DNA from 2 places in the Geothrix sp. 21YS21S-2 genome. Region 2 is predicted to be linked to the other one. Evidence: riboswitches for the same ligand, from Rfam matches in the RefSeq annotation. Region 2 holds a riboswitch; the other holds the start of a gene.

Region 1 (7,070 bases), 1.3 Mb from region 2:
TCGTACTCGCGCACGTAGTCGGAGAAGGAGCGGTAGTCCTCGAACATCTCCCGGGCGATGGACTTGGGGCGGATGTTCTCCTCGCCCACCCATGGGTGCTTGACGGCGAAGGCGTTGAAGGTGCCGTAGATGAAATCGCGCTGGGGCTTGGGGTACTCGAGCTTCTCCAGCTCGGCCATGCGCTCCTCGTACTCGATGCCGGCCATCTTCATCTCGGCCACGCGCCGGCCCTTGAGGCGGTCCAGCTGCTTGCGCAGGATGACCTCGGGGTTCTCCAGGATGGACTCCACCAGGGTGATGAGGTCCAGGGCGTACTCGGGGCTGTCCGGATCCAGGAGCGGGATCGTGTCGAGCAGGTAGAGGCTGAGGGTCTGGTTCATGGAGAAGTCGTCCTGCAGGTCCACGTTCACCCGCAGGTTGTGGCCCTCGCCCGTGAACTCCACGATCTTCCGGTCCAGCAGGGCGCGGAACAGCTGCCAGCCGCGCCTGAAATGGGCCGCCTTCGCGCGCTCGTTGTCGTGGCAGCCTCGGATGAGCCCGCGCATGGCGCCGCAGCCGTCCCCGCGGCGGCTCAGGACGTTGAGCAGCATGCCGTGGGTCACCTGGAACCGCGACACCAGGCGCTCCGGCTGGGCCGCCACGAGCCTCTCGAAGGTCTGCTTGTCCCAGTTCGTGAAGTTCCGCTCCGGTGGCAGGCGCCTGGTGTACTTCCGGCCGCCGGCGGCGGCCTTGGCGGCCAGCTTCATGTTCTCGATCCAGTGCTCGGGGGCCTGGGCCACCACCCAGCCCACGTCGTCGAAGCCCTTGCGCCCCGCCCGGCCCGAGATCTGGTGGAAGTCCCGCGCGCTCAGGATGCCCGTCTTCTGCCCGTCGTACTTGCACAGCTTGGTGAAGAGCACCGTGCGGATCGGCACGTTGATGCCGACCCCCAGGGTGTCCGTGCCGCAGATGACCTTCAGGAGGCCCTTCTGGGCCAGCTGCTCCACCAGGATGCGGTACTTGGGCAGGAGCCCCGCATGGTGCAGCCCGATGCCGTGGCGCAGCCAACGCTTGAGGTCCGGGCCGTAGGGGCTGTTGAACTTGAAGCCCTCCATCTCCTTCTGGATGGCGGCCTTCTCCTCCTTCGTGCAGAGGTTGATGCTGGTGAAGTCCTGGGCGCTGGTGGCCGCCTCCAGCTGGGTGAAGTGCACCAGGTAGATGGGCGCCTTGCCCTCCTCCACCAGGCGCTCCAGGGTGAGCGAGAGCGGGGATTCGGCGTAGGTGAAGCCCAGGGGCACCGGGCGGTCCGTGGATTTCACCGAGACCGTGGGGGTTCCCGTGAGCCGGGTCAGCTCCTCCTCGAAGAAGGCCGTGTCGCCCAGGGTGGCGGACATGAGCAGGAACCGGCACTGGGGCAGCGTGAGCAGCGGCACCTGCCACGCCACGCCCCGCTCCCGGTCGGCGTAGTAGTGGAACTCGTCCATGATCACGTCCCGCACGTCGGCGTCCGCGCCCTCGCGCAGGGCGATGTTGGCCAGGATCTCGGCGGTGCAGCAGAGGATCGGCGCGTCCCGGTTCACCGAGGCGTCGCCCGTGCTGAGCCCCACGTTCCCGGGCCCGAAGTCCCGGCACAGGGCCAGCCACTTCTCGTTGACCAGGGCCTTGATGGGGCAGGTGTAGATGGAGCGCCGCCCCTGGGCCAGGGCCTTGAAGTGCAGCGCCGCCGCCACCAGGGACTTGCCCGACCCCGTGGGCGTGTTGAGGATGACGTTCTTCCCCTCGAACAGTTCGAGGATGGCGGCCTCCTGGGCGGGGTAGAGGGTGAGGCGCCGGCCTTCCACGTACTCCAGGAACCGGCCGAGCAGTTCGTCGCTGCCGGCGCCGGCTGCCTGGGGGAGGAGGTCGTAGAGGGTCGTGTGCATGGGGATTCCGGGTGGGGGCGGTGGAGGGGGCCTTGTCCACCCTAGCCCATTTCCGGCTGGGCGGGTTCCGGTTCCGATCGGTTTTTTTTCGCCTTTGCGCGGAACCCGGCCCTGCGGCACTCTTGTTCTTTGCGGATCCTTGCCAGTTCCATAGCGCGATATCCAGAAAGGTGGAGGGACGGGCCCTGTGAAACCTTGGCAACCTGCTTCCGGGCAAGGTGCCAATTCCTGCCTGCGGCGCAAGCCGGGGGAAGATGGCGAGCTGCAGCGAGCTGACGAATCAGGGATTCCCCACGATCGGGCCGGAACGGCGGCGATCCTCCCACCCGGAGGACCCCATGAGCGACAACCACCTCGACAGCAACGTGCCCGGCAACCCGGCCTACCATTTCACGGTCGTGCCCCCGGGCACGGAGCCCGTGGCGGGCTGGGCCCGGAGGGCGGACCTCCTGGCCGGGGCCGGACCCGGCACCCAGTGCATCCACGCCGGCTCCCAGCCGGACCCCGCCTACGGGGCCGTGACGCCTCCCCTCTACCTCACCAGCACCTTCGCCTTCTCGGACATCGGCAGCAACGGCGGCTTCGACTACACCCGCAGCGGCAACCCCACCCGGGAGCGCCTGGAGACGGCCATCGCCACCCTGGAGGGGGGCTCGGGAGCCACCTGCACCAGCTCGGGCATGAGCGCGGTCCTCGTGGCCCTGAACCTCCTGGAGCACGGCAGCCACGTGCTCTGCACCGTGGACTGCTACGGCGGCACCTTCCGCACCCTGGAGCACGCCCGCAAGGTCTACGGCCTGGAGGTCACCTACCTGGACCTGGCCGACGCCGCGGCGGTGCGGGCGGCGCTGCGCCCCAACACCCGGATGATCTGGGTCGAGACCCCCTCCAACCCCCTCCTGCGCCTCTCGGACCTGGGCGCCCTGGCCGGAATCGCCGCGGGTGCGGGCGCGCTGCTGGTGGTGGACAACACCTTCCTCTCCCCCGTCCTCCAGCGGCCCTTCGACTTCGGGGCGGACCTGGTGGTGCACAGCACCACCAAGTACCTCAACGGCCACAGCGACGTGGTGGGCGGCGCCGTGGTGGCGGGCCCCGGCCGCGAGGCCCTGGCCCAGCGCATCGCCGCCATGAACAACCTCCTGGGCACCAGCCAGAGCCCCCACGACTGCTACCTGGTGCTGCGCGGCCTCAAGACCCTCCGGGTGCGCATGCTGGCCCACGAGGCGGGGGCCCTGGCCGTGGCCCAGGCGCTGGCCGCCCACCCCGCCGTGGCCTCCGTGAACTACCCCGGCCTGCCCACCCACCCCCAGCACGCCCTGGCCCGGGCCCAGCAGAAGGGCTTCGGCGCCATGCTCAGCTTCGAGCTGAAGGACGCCACCCCGGCCGCGGTGAACCGGGTCCTCCTGGCCCTGCACTGGTTCACCCTGGCCGAGAGCCTGGGCGGCGTGGAGAGCCTCGTGGCCCACCCCGCCAGCATGACCCACGCGTCCATGACCCCGGAGGCCCGCAGGAACGCCGGCATCGGCGACGGCCTCATCCGCCTCTCGGTGGGCATCGAGGATCCCGGGGACCTGGTGGAGGATCTCCGGCAGGCGCTTGGATAGACAAAGATAATTATAATAACTTTTAACCTCTTCTTCCGGTGGCAGGGCGCCTGCGCCGGGGAGGGGTGGCTAAAGTATTAAATAAATATTTTTTGGTGTGGCCAGAGTTGATTCAACATCCGTTGGATTGCGTTCCAAACGCTGGGGAATGTGTTGATTTAATGAACTCGCCATGGAAGGATCCTTCTACCCGAGGAGTGCCGGATGTCCAGGTCCACCGTTCTACGAGGAGCGGCCCTTTGCGGCCTTGCGCTGGTGCTGGCCGCCTTCCTGCCGCGCCTCCTCCTGGGACCGGCCCTCGAGGCGGTGCGGGTGGCGCGCCGCGACCTCGTGCGGACGCTGGTGCTCAACGGCCGGGTCCTGGCGCCCCGGCGCGTCTCCCTGGGGGCGCTGCAGGCCAGCGTCGTCTCCCGCAGGCTGGTGGAGGAGGGGGACCGGGTGGAGGCGGGGCAGGTGCTGGCGGAACTGGAGGACTCGGAGCAGCGGGCGGCGCTGGCCCAGGCCCAGGCGAGGCTGGACCAGCTCAAGGAGAGCGCGGCGCCCTCGGCCCGGGCGGCCCTGGACCAGGCCGACAGCGCCCTGGTGCAGGCGCGCCTGGCCTGGGAGCGGGGCCAGCGTCTGGCCCGGGACGGCATCCTCAGCGCCAGCCAGACCGATGAGCTCCGCAAGGCGTTCGAGACGGCCCTGGCGGGCCGGGAGGGGGCCCTGGCCCAGGCCCGCAGCGCCCAGGGCGGTGCCGACCTGCGCGCCGCGGTGGCCGCGGTGGACCTGGCCGGCGCCAAGCTGAGGCAGATGCGGGTCGCCGCCCCGGCCCGGGGCGTGGTGCTCACCCGCGCCGTGGAGGCGGGGGACCTGGTGCAGCCCGGCAAGGTGCTCTACACCCTGAGCCTCGACGAACCGCTCCAGCTCCTGGTGCAGCCCGACGAGAAGCACCTGGGCGCGCTCGCCCTGGGGCAGCAGGCCACGGCCAGCACCGACGCGCGGCCCCTGGAACGGTTCGGCGGGGAGGTCGCCTACATCGCCCCCGCCGTGGACGCCCAGCGCGGCACGGTCGATCTCAAGCTGAAGGTCCCCGCCCCGCCGGCCTTCCTCCGGCCGGACATGACCGTGTCCGTGGAGATCCGCCTGGGGCACCGCTCGGGAGCGGTGGTGCTGCCCCTGGCAGCGGTGCGCGACCTGCAGGTCGCGCCCTACGTTCTGGTGCGCCGCGGGGGGCGGGCCGAGAAGGTCCCGGTGGGGGTCGGCATGCGGGGGGAGACGGACGTGGAGATCCTGCAGGGGCTGAAGGAGGGGGAGGACGTCTTCCTCTCGCCCGCGGCCCGGCCCGGGGGGCGGTACCGCGCGGCCCTGCAGGCCCGCTGAGATGCCCTTCACCTGGACCGTCGCCGTGCGCTTCCTGCGGGAGGGGCGCGCCCAGACCCTGCTCATCCTCGCGGGGCTGGCCACGGGCGTGGGGGTCATCGTCTTCCTGTCGGCGCTGATCACGGGGCTGCAAGAGAGCCTCGTGGACCGGACCCTGGGCACCCAGGCCCACATCGTCCTGCGCCAGCCCGACGACGTGGCCCGGCCCCAGCTGGACCGCGGGGCCGGCCTGGTGCTGGACCGGATCCAGCGCCCGGAGCAGCGCCTGCGCTCCATCCTGGCCTGGCCCCAGAGCCTGGCCCTCCTGCGGGCCACGCCCGGGGTCACCGCGGCCTCGCCCACGGTCGCCGGGGCCGCCTTCGCCCTCAAGGGCGCCGCGAACCGCAGCGTGGCCCTGCGGGGCGTCGACCCGTCCTACCGGGCCATCCTCGACCTGGCGCCCCGCATCACCGAGGGCGCGTTCGACGTGGCCGGGACCAACGCGGTGGTGGGCACGGAGCTGGCCCACGAGCTGGGCCTGACCACCGGAGACAAGGTGCGCCTCCAGACCCCCGCGGGCCAGAACGAGGTGTTCACGGTGACGGGCATCTTCGACGTGGGCAACAAGGACCTGAACCTGAGGTGGGTCTTCCTGAGCCTGCGCAACGCGCAGACCCTCCTGGACCTGGCCGGCGGGGTGAGCACCCTGGAGGTGAAGGTGGACCGCCTCTTCGAGGCCGAGGCCATGGCCCAGCGGCTCGCGGCCCGCACGGGGCTCCAGGCCGACAGCTGGATGAAGCTCAACGCCCAGCTCCTGGTGGGGCTGCGCAGCCAGAACAGCAGCTCCTACATGATCCAGGTCTTCATCATCATCGCCGTGGTGCTCGGCATCGCCTCGGTGCTGGTGGTCTCCGTGGTCCAGAAGTCCCGGGAGATCGGCATTCTCAGGGCCTTCGGCACGTCCAGGGAGCAGGTCATGCGCATCTTCCTCCTGCAGGGCGGGCTGCTGGGCGGGGTGGGGGCGGTGCTGGGCATGGCGCTGGGCATCGTGCTGGGGCTCTTCTTCCAGACCCTCGCCACCAATCCCGACGGGAGCCCCACCTTCCCCGTGAACCTCACGCCGTGGCTGTTCCTGCGCACCGGGCTCATCGCCCTGGGCACGGGGCTCCTGGGGGCCTGGCTCCCGGCGCGGCGCGCTGCGCGCCTTGACCCCGCCGTGGCCATCCGCCATGACTAGCGTCATGCGCCTGCGGGGCGTCCGGAAATCCTACGGCGAAGCGGTCGTCACCGAGGTCCTGCACGGCATCGACCTGGCGCTGGAGCCCGGCGAGTTCACGGCGCTGGTGGGACCCTCGGGCAGCGGCAAGAGCACCCTGCTGAACCTCCTGGGACTCCTGGACCGGCCCACCTCCGGCTCCATCGAGGTGCTGGGGCGGGATGCCGGCGGCCTGGACGACGCGGCCCTGACCCGGCTCAGGGGCCGCTCCCTGGGGTTCGTCTTCCAGTTCCACCACCTCCTGCCGGCCTTCACGGCGCGGGAGAACATCCTCCTGCCCCTCCACGCGCAGCACGGCAGGGTGGATGCGGCCATGGAGGCCCGGGCCGGCGCGCTCCTGGAGCGCATGGGGATCGCGGACAAGGCCGGCCAGCTCACGTCGAGGCTCTCCGGCGGCCAGCAGCAGCGCGTGGCCATCGCCAGGGCCCTCATGCACGCGCCGAGCCTGGTGCTTGCCGACGAGCCCACCGGGAACCTCGACACCCGCGCCGGGGAGGAGGTCTTCGCCCTGATGCGGGAGCTGAACCGGGAGCAGGGCACCGCCTTCCTGATGGTGACCCACGACCCCGCCCTGGCGGACCGGTGTGACCGGATCATCGAACTGGTGGACGGCAGCATCACCCGGGAGCGATGAGCCGTAAATTCAATTATATGAGCCATATGTATATGTGCTCCATCGCGCCCCTGGCGCCAGGAAACTGATACCCTTTCACCTTCGGGGGCGGGGCTTGGGAGGCGACGGGCAGGAGCGGAGGCGATTCACGCGCATGAGCACGTCCGGGGGCCCCTACCAGGTGGTCTTCCACCTGCACGACCGCATGGTGGCCGGCGCGCGGCTCGCCAACATCAGCGCCGGCGGCTGCGGCCTGGAGATCCAGATGGTGGATGCCTGGGACCTGGACACGGGCTCCGTGCTGGAAAACCTCTGCATCCTCCACCCGGACCTTC
Region 2 (7,070 bases):
GGCTCCCAGTGGGGGCGGACCGCCTCGTCCACGCCCAGCGCCCGGGCCGTGGCCCAGTGCCGGGCCTCCAGGGCGATGCGGGCCGCGCCCGCGGCCTCCAGGTCCCCCTTGGCCGAGGCGTTGATGGCCTTCAGGATCAGGTCCGTGGTGCCCGACAGGGCCGAGACCACCACGAGGCCCCCCTGGGGGAGCTCCTGGCCGATGATCGTCGCCGCCAGTTCCAGGGCCTCCCGGGTTCCGACGCTGGTTCCTCCGAACTTGAGAACTTTCAAGGCAGTACCTCCTTCAGCCAGGCTTTCACCTGGTCCCACTCGATGAGGAAGGCATCGTGCCCGTGGGGGCTCCGCACCCAGCGGGCCTCCCCCAGGCGCTCCGCCTTCCGGGCGGCTTCGATGAGTTCAATCAGGCAGGCCTGGGAGAAGAGCATGTCCCCCTCCAGGCCCAGGACGTGGAGCGTGGCGCCCATGCGCGCCAGGACCTCGGGCAGGCTGCCCCGGCCCCGGGTGAGGTCGTGGTTGTCCATGGCGTCCAGGAGGGCCACGTAGGCCGCCCGGGTGAACCGCGCCGCCAGGGCCCTGCCATGGAAAGCCAGCCATTCCTGCAGCTCGCTTGGAGCGGTGAAGCGCCCAGCCAGACCCGCGGGGCTCCGGAAGGTGAGCATGGCGACGCGCCGCGCCAGGGCGATGGCCTCGTCGTCGCCCAGGGAGGGGCTGGCCAGGATCGCGCGCTGGGCCTCGTTGGAGCCCCAGAGCCACGCGTCGGAGCGGCCCCCGCAGCCGATGACGCCCACGGCCTTGAAGCGCCCGGGCTCCAGGACGGCCAGCTCCAGCGCCACCATGCCCCCCAGGGATCCCCCCAGGAGGGCGTCGAAGGACAGGTCCCCGGCGCGGATCCACTGGGCCAGCACCTCGGCCTGGTACCGGGTGGACCAGCCGCCCCGGGGTTCCGGCCCTTCGGCGCCGTAGCAGCTCCCGGCGAGGTTGGGCGTCCACACGGTGGCCTCGGATGCCGCCAGGGGCGCGCCCGGCTCGAACATGGGCCCCCACCAGCCCTTCACCCCCGGCGCGTCGGCGGCGTCGGGGCCCCCGGTGAGCGCGTGGAGGAGCAGGACCCTGGCCGGCCCGTGCCCGGTGACGCGGAAGGCGGTGCGCACGCCCTCCGGGGAGAGGAAGGCCTGGGTCAAGCGTCCCCCCCGCACAGGGCCTGGTTCAGGTCCGCCTTCAGGTCGTCGATGTTCTCGAGGCCGATGGAGAGCCGGATGAGGTCGTCCGTGACGCCGTTGGTGGCGCGGTCCTCGGCGCTGAGCTGCTGGTGGGTCGTGGTGGCCGGGTGGATGATGAGGCTCTTGGCGTCGCCCACGTTGGCCAGGCGGGAGAAGAGCTCCACCGCGTTGATGACCTTGGCCCCGGCGGCCAGCCCCCCCTTCACGCCGAACGTGAGGATGCCGCCGAAGCCCGCGCCCTCCCGGAAGTAGCGCCGGGCCAGGGCGTGGCTCGGATGGCCGGGGAGGCCCGGGTAGTTGACCCAGGCCACCTGGGGGTGGGCCTCCAGCCACTGGGCGATGGCCAGGGCGTTGCTGCCGTGGCGGTCCATGCGGATGGGGAGGGTCTCGATGCCCTGGAGCAGAAGGAAGGCGTTGAAGGGCGACAGCGCGGGGCCGAAGTCCCGAAGGCCCTCCAGGCGGGCCTTGGCCGCGAAGGCCGCCGGACCCGCAACCTGGGTGAGGACGGCCCCGTGGTAGGAGGGGTTGGGCTGGGTGAACTCCGGGAACCTGCCGTTGGCCCAGTCGAAGTTGCCCCCGTCGACCAGCACGCCGCCGAGGCTCGTGCCGTGGCCCCCGAGGTACTTCGTCGCGCTGTGCACCACCAGGTTCGCGCCATGCTTCAGGGGCTGGCAGATCCAGGGGGAGGCCAGGGTGTTGTCCACGATGAGGGGCACCCCCGCCTCCTGGGCCACCGCCGCCAGGGCGTCGAAGTGGGGCACGTCCAGCTTGGGGTTGCCCAGCGCCTCCAGGTAGATGGCCTTGGTCTCCGGGCGCAGGGCCTTGCGGAAGGCGTCAGGGTCGGTACTGTCCACGAAGGTGACCGTGATGCCCAGGCGCTTGAAGCTCTGGCTGAAGAGGGTGTGGGTGCCCCCGTAGAGGTTGGTGCCGGCGATGAGGTGGTCCCCGGCCTGGGCCAGGGTCACCACCGCGAGGGTGATGGCGGCCTGGCCGGAGGCCGTGGCCACCGCCGCCACGCCGCCCTCCAGCTGGGCCACGCGCTTTTCCAGCACGTCCACCGTGGGGTTCCCGATGCGGGTGTAGATGTTGCCCGGCTCCTCCAGGCTGAACAGGCGCGCCCCGTGCTCCGTGGAGTCGAAGACGTAGCTGGTGGTCTGGTAGATGGGCACCGCGCGGCTGCGGGTGTCCCGGTCCGGGCTGTGCCCCCCGTGGAGGGCGATGGTCTCGAAGTGGGGCTGGTTCTGGCTCACGTTCGGCTCCAGGTGGATCTTCCCCCGCCCGCCGCGGGGGGGGAATGCTTGGGTCCTTGTCTCCCCGCTAGGGGCCTCCGGACAGGTCGAGGGAGCCTTCGGTTCCTCGCGAGCTTCACATGGACGGAGAGGGGCCCGAATAATTCGGGCCCCTCTCCGTCTGTGTCTTGGCAGTCACATCAGTTCGGTATCTATCCGGCTCGACGCATGCGTCCACCGGCAGGAATTGGCACCTTGCTCATCGCAGGTTGCCAAGGTTTCACAGGGCCCGTCCCTCCACCTTTCGTGATAGCTCACTATGGAACTGACAAAGAACTCAGAACCATCATGATGCGTGTTCGCTGCCCAGGAGTCAAGGCCTCAGGGTAGGCTGAAGCCATGCTCTCTTCGCTCCGCATCCAGAACCTGGCCCTGGTGGAAGACCTCGCCCTGGACTTCCAGGCCGGCTTCACCGTCCTCACCGGCGAGACCGGGGCCGGCAAGTCCCTCCTGGTGGACGCCCTCTCCCTGCTGGTGGGGGCCCGGGGCGACGGCGACATGGTGCGCCAGGGCACGGCCCGGGCCGTGGCCGAGACCGTGGTGGACGGCGCCTTCGAGGCCTGGCGGGCCTTCCTCGCCGACCGGGGCCTCCCCGAGGAGCAGCCCGTGGTGCTGCGCCGGGAGGTGGCCGCCAACGGCCGCAGCCGCGCCTGGATCAACGGCGGCGCCTGCAGCCTGACCGACCTGCGCGAGGCCGGGCGCATCTGGATGCGCCTCACCAGCCAGCACGACCACCAGTCCCTCCTGGCCGAGGAACGCCACCTGGGCCTCCTGGACGAGGTGCTGGGCATCAGCGCCGACCTGGCCGCCCAGGCGGGCGACGTGCGGGACGCCCAGGCCCGCCTGGCGGCCCGGAAGAAGAGCGAAAGCCAGCGCGCCGAGCGCCTGGAGTGGCTGGCCGAGCAGATCGCCGACCTGGAGAAACTGGCCCCCCGGGCCGGGGAGTGGGTGCAGCTGCGCAGCGAGCGCGAACCCCTGCGCCACGCCGTCCACCTGGAGTCCGCCTTCCGCGAGGGCGCCGAGGCCCTGCGCGACGCCCTGCGCCTGGTGGAGGACGCCCACCGCGCCCAGGCCCGCGCCGCCTCGATCCTGCCCGCCGCCCAGGTGGAAGTGGACCGCACCCGCTCGGCCCTGCTGGAGCTGGAGGACCTCCAGGCCCTGGCCCAGGACCAGGCCATCCGCTGGTCCCGGGAGGGCGTGGACCGCATCGAGGCCCTGGAGACCCGCCTAGCCCAGTTCGAGAAGCTGGCCCGGCGCCACCGCTGCGAGCCCGAGGAGCTCGCGGGCCGCCTGGAGGCGCTCCGCCGCGAGCAGGACGAACTGAACAACCACAGCTCCAGCCTGAGGGAACTCGAAGGCGGCCTGGCGAAGGCCTGCGAGGCCTACCGCGCCGCCGCCGAGGTCCTCCACGCCCACAGGGCCGGCCTCGTCCAGCCCCTGGAAAAGGACGTGCACCAGCGCCTGGGCCGCCTGGGGATGAACGGCTGCCGAATCCAGCTGCGCCTGGCCGTCGCCGAGGAACCCTCGAGCCCGGTCCTCCTGGCGGGCCTGCCCGTGAGGGTCTCCCCCCAGGGCTTCTCCACCGTGGCCATCTGGATCGAGCCCAACGTGGGCGAGGGCTTCCGCCCCCTGGCCAAGATCGCCTCGGGCGGCGAGCTGAGCCGCCTCATGCTGGCCATGCAGGGCGCCGGCATGGCGCTCGGCGCCGGCAGCCGGGACCCCCTGGTCCTGGTGCTGGACGAGGTGGACGCCGGCATCGGCGGCGAGACCGCCATCGCCGTGGGCGCCGCCGTGCGCGAGCTGGGCCGGAGCCACCAGGTGCTGGCCGTGACCCACCTGGCCCAGGTGGCCGCCCGCGCCGAGCACCACGGCCAGCTGCGCAAGGAAGTGAACGAGGGCCGCACCCGCAGCGGCCTCACCTGGCTCGCGGGCGACGCCCGGGTGCGGGAACTGGCCCGGCTCCTGTCCGGCCACCCCGACCGCCCCGAGGCCGTGGCCCACGCACGGATCCTGCTGGAGGGGGCCGTGGCCACCCCGCTGCTGGAGGTGGACGGCGCGGCCCCGGTGGAGGGGAAGCGGAAGCGGCGGTGAAAGGCTGCCGGCGCCTGGCGTTGTTTACCAAGAACAGGAATGGCGATACTTGAGTTCAATTTACGGGAAAATAATAAATTCATCCGTTTAACAGATTGAAATTATGCCACCAGATGGCATATTTTTATCATGTTCGATCGCACCCTTTCCCCACGCGTGGCCGAAGCGCTGCTCGACACCCCCGTGGTCCTCCTTTTGGGGGCCCGGCAGGTGGGGAAGAGCACCCTGGCCAAGGCCCTCCTGGCCCACCAGGCCCAAGGCCGCTACCTGACCCTGGACGACCCGGCCGTACGCCGGGCCGCAGAAGTGGATCCGGTCGGCTTTGTCGCCCAGCAACGGGGCCTGACGGTACTGGACGAAATCCAGCTTGCCCCCCAGCTCTTCCGGACCATCAAGGCCGAGGTGGATGCAGAACGCAAACCGGGCCGCTTCCTGCTCACCGGCTCTGCGAACGTCCTCGTCCTCCCCCAGGTTTCCGAATCCCTGGCGGGGCGAATGGAAGTGATTACGCTGGATGGGCTTTCCCAATACGAGGTGGCGGGTTCCGGCGGCAATCTGGTGGACCGCCTCTTCTCGGACAGGCCCCTGGAACCGCAGAATCTGGACCTGGACCGGGAAGCCCTCATCGGCGCGATTCTCGCCGGGGGGTTTCCGGAAGCCCGCGAACGGGAGCCCGGGCGTAGGCGCAGCCAATGGTTCGAAAGCTATGTCCAGACTCTGCTGCAGAGGGATATCCGGGACCTGTCACGGATCGAGGGACTGACCCAGCTGCCCCGGATCCTGGAACTCCTTTCCGTGCGTTCGGCCAGCCTCCTCAACATGGCCGAGCTTTCGAGGTCCCTGGGCATCCCCCTCAACACCCTGAAGCGCTACCTGGCCCTCCTGGAGGCGGTCTTCCTGCTCGCCACGGTTCCGGCCTGGAGCAGCAACCTGGGCAAGCGGCTGGTGAAGGCGCCGAAGCTCATGCTTCGCGACACCGGCCTTCTCGCCCACATGATGGGGGCCGATGCCGGGCGGCTGGCCCGCGATCCGGACCTCCTGGGGGGCCCCCTGGAGACCTTCGTGGCGGGTGAACTGCGTAAGCTGCTGGGATGGGCTGAGTGCAGGGCAAGGCTGTTCCACTACCGGACCCTGCCGGGCGCGGAGGTGGACCTGCTCCTGGAGCACGCCGACGGCCGGGTCCTGGGTGTCGAGGTGAAGGCCAGCGGGGCCCTTCAGGCCAAGGACTTCAGGGGGCTGAAAGGCCTGGCCGGCTCGCTGGGCGAGGCCTTCCACGGAGGGATCGTCCTGTACACCGGCCGGGAAGTCCTTCCTTTCGGTCCGAAGCTCCATGCGGTGCCGGTTTCGGCCCTGTGGCAAGGACTGGCTTGAAGCCTTCAGAAATCTCCGCGGTCCCCCACCTGCGGGGCCAGCGGAAGATCGTGGTGGGCCAGGACCCCGCGGGCCTGCCCAGGCGAATCCCCGTCACGGCCGCGGGACTGCGGATCCGGGCCGAGGCACGGCAAGGGCCCGCCATTTGCCTGCGAGCGCTCACGGCGGGTCGAAGCCCGGAATCTCGGCATCAGCGACTTGAGGCAAGCTGCTTTACATAAAGCGTGTAGGTCACACAAAGGCTTGTCACTTTGTAAAGAAAACTCCCCGGGCTGGGCAGATTTCGCGTCCCCGGCTCCGGATCCTCCGGGCCACGTCTAATAATTAAATTAATTTGGCTTAAAGCCATTCGATCCAGCACCCGGACCCTCGTGGACCCAGCATTTCCCTTGATTTGGGACCCCCGTCACAGCATCCGCCGCCAATAGGCGGATGCTGGTTTGGTAGCATTTTTGTTCACGACGGAAATCCTGACTCGGAGGTATCAAATGACCTACAAGATCGCGTGGCTCCCCGGTGACGGCGTGGGCGTCGAAGTCATGGAAGCGACCCGCATCTGCCTGGACGCCCTCAAGTTCGACGCGACCTACACCCACGGCGACATCGGCTGGGAATTCTGGTGCAAGGAGGGCGAGTCCTTCCCCCAGCGCACCATCGACCTGCTGGGCAGCTCGGACGCCGCCATGTTCGGCGCCATCACGTCCAAGCCCGCCAAGGACGCCGAGCGGGAGCTGATCCCCGAGCTCCAGGGCAAGGGCCTGGTGTACCGCAGCCCCATCGTGCGCATGCGCCAGATGTTCGACCTCTACACCTGCCTGCGCCCCTGCAAGGCCTACCCCGGCAACCCCCTGAACTTCAAGGAGGGCATCGACCTGGTGGTGTTCCGCGAGAACACCGAGGGCCTCTACTCCGGCGTGGAGTTCAGCCCCGTTCCCGCCGAGATCTCCAACGCCCTCAAGCACAACTCCAAGCCCTTCGGCCATTTCGCGGAGCTGGCCCCCGAGGACTACGCCATCACCTGCAAGATCAACACGCGCAAGGGCTGTGAACGCATCATCCGCGCGGCCTTCGAGTATGCCAAGAAGTTCGGCTACCCC

Evidence for each region. Region 2 has a riboswitch for S-adenosylmethionine ahead of RAH40_RS13445 (O-acetylhomoserine aminocarboxypropyltransferase/cysteine synthase family protein). Riboswitches for the same ligand answer to the same signal wherever they lie in the genome.
Region 1: linked by a shared signal. The riboswitch ahead of RAH40_RS07950 (PLP-dependent aspartate aminotransferase family protein) and the one ahead of RAH40_RS13445 (O-acetylhomoserine aminocarboxypropyltransferase/cysteine synthase family protein) in region 2 are both predicted to bind S-adenosylmethionine.

What each region holds. Positions count from the first base shown of each region.
Region 1 covers NZ_CP132910.1:1,750,414-1,757,483, reverse strand. Annotated here, with positions in the region: gene RAH40_RS07955 (RNA helicase) at 1-1,901, opposite strand, end outside; SAM riboswitch class I at 2,057-2,162, shown strand; gene RAH40_RS07950 (PLP-dependent aspartate aminotransferase family protein) at 2,240-3,505, shown strand; gene RAH40_RS07945 (efflux RND transporter periplasmic adaptor subunit) at 3,710-4,867, shown strand; gene RAH40_RS07940 (FtsX-like permease family protein) at 4,869-6,083, shown strand; gene RAH40_RS07935 (ABC transporter ATP-binding protein) at 6,076-6,756, shown strand; gene RAH40_RS07930 (PilZ domain-containing protein) at 6,791-7,070, shown strand, end outside.
Region 2 covers NZ_CP132910.1:3,053,891-3,060,960, reverse strand. Annotated here, with positions in the region: gene RAH40_RS13455 (aspartate kinase) at 1-272, opposite strand, end outside; gene RAH40_RS13450 (alpha/beta fold hydrolase) at 269-1,183, opposite strand; gene RAH40_RS13445 (O-acetylhomoserine aminocarboxypropyltransferase/cysteine synthase family protein) at 1,180-2,472, opposite strand; SAM riboswitch class I at 2,657-2,767, opposite strand; gene RAH40_RS13440 (DNA repair protein RecN) at 2,851-4,602, shown strand; gene RAH40_RS13435 (ATP-binding protein) at 4,732-5,973, shown strand; gene RAH40_RS13430 (isocitrate/isopropylmalate dehydrogenase family protein) at 6,462-7,070, shown strand, end outside.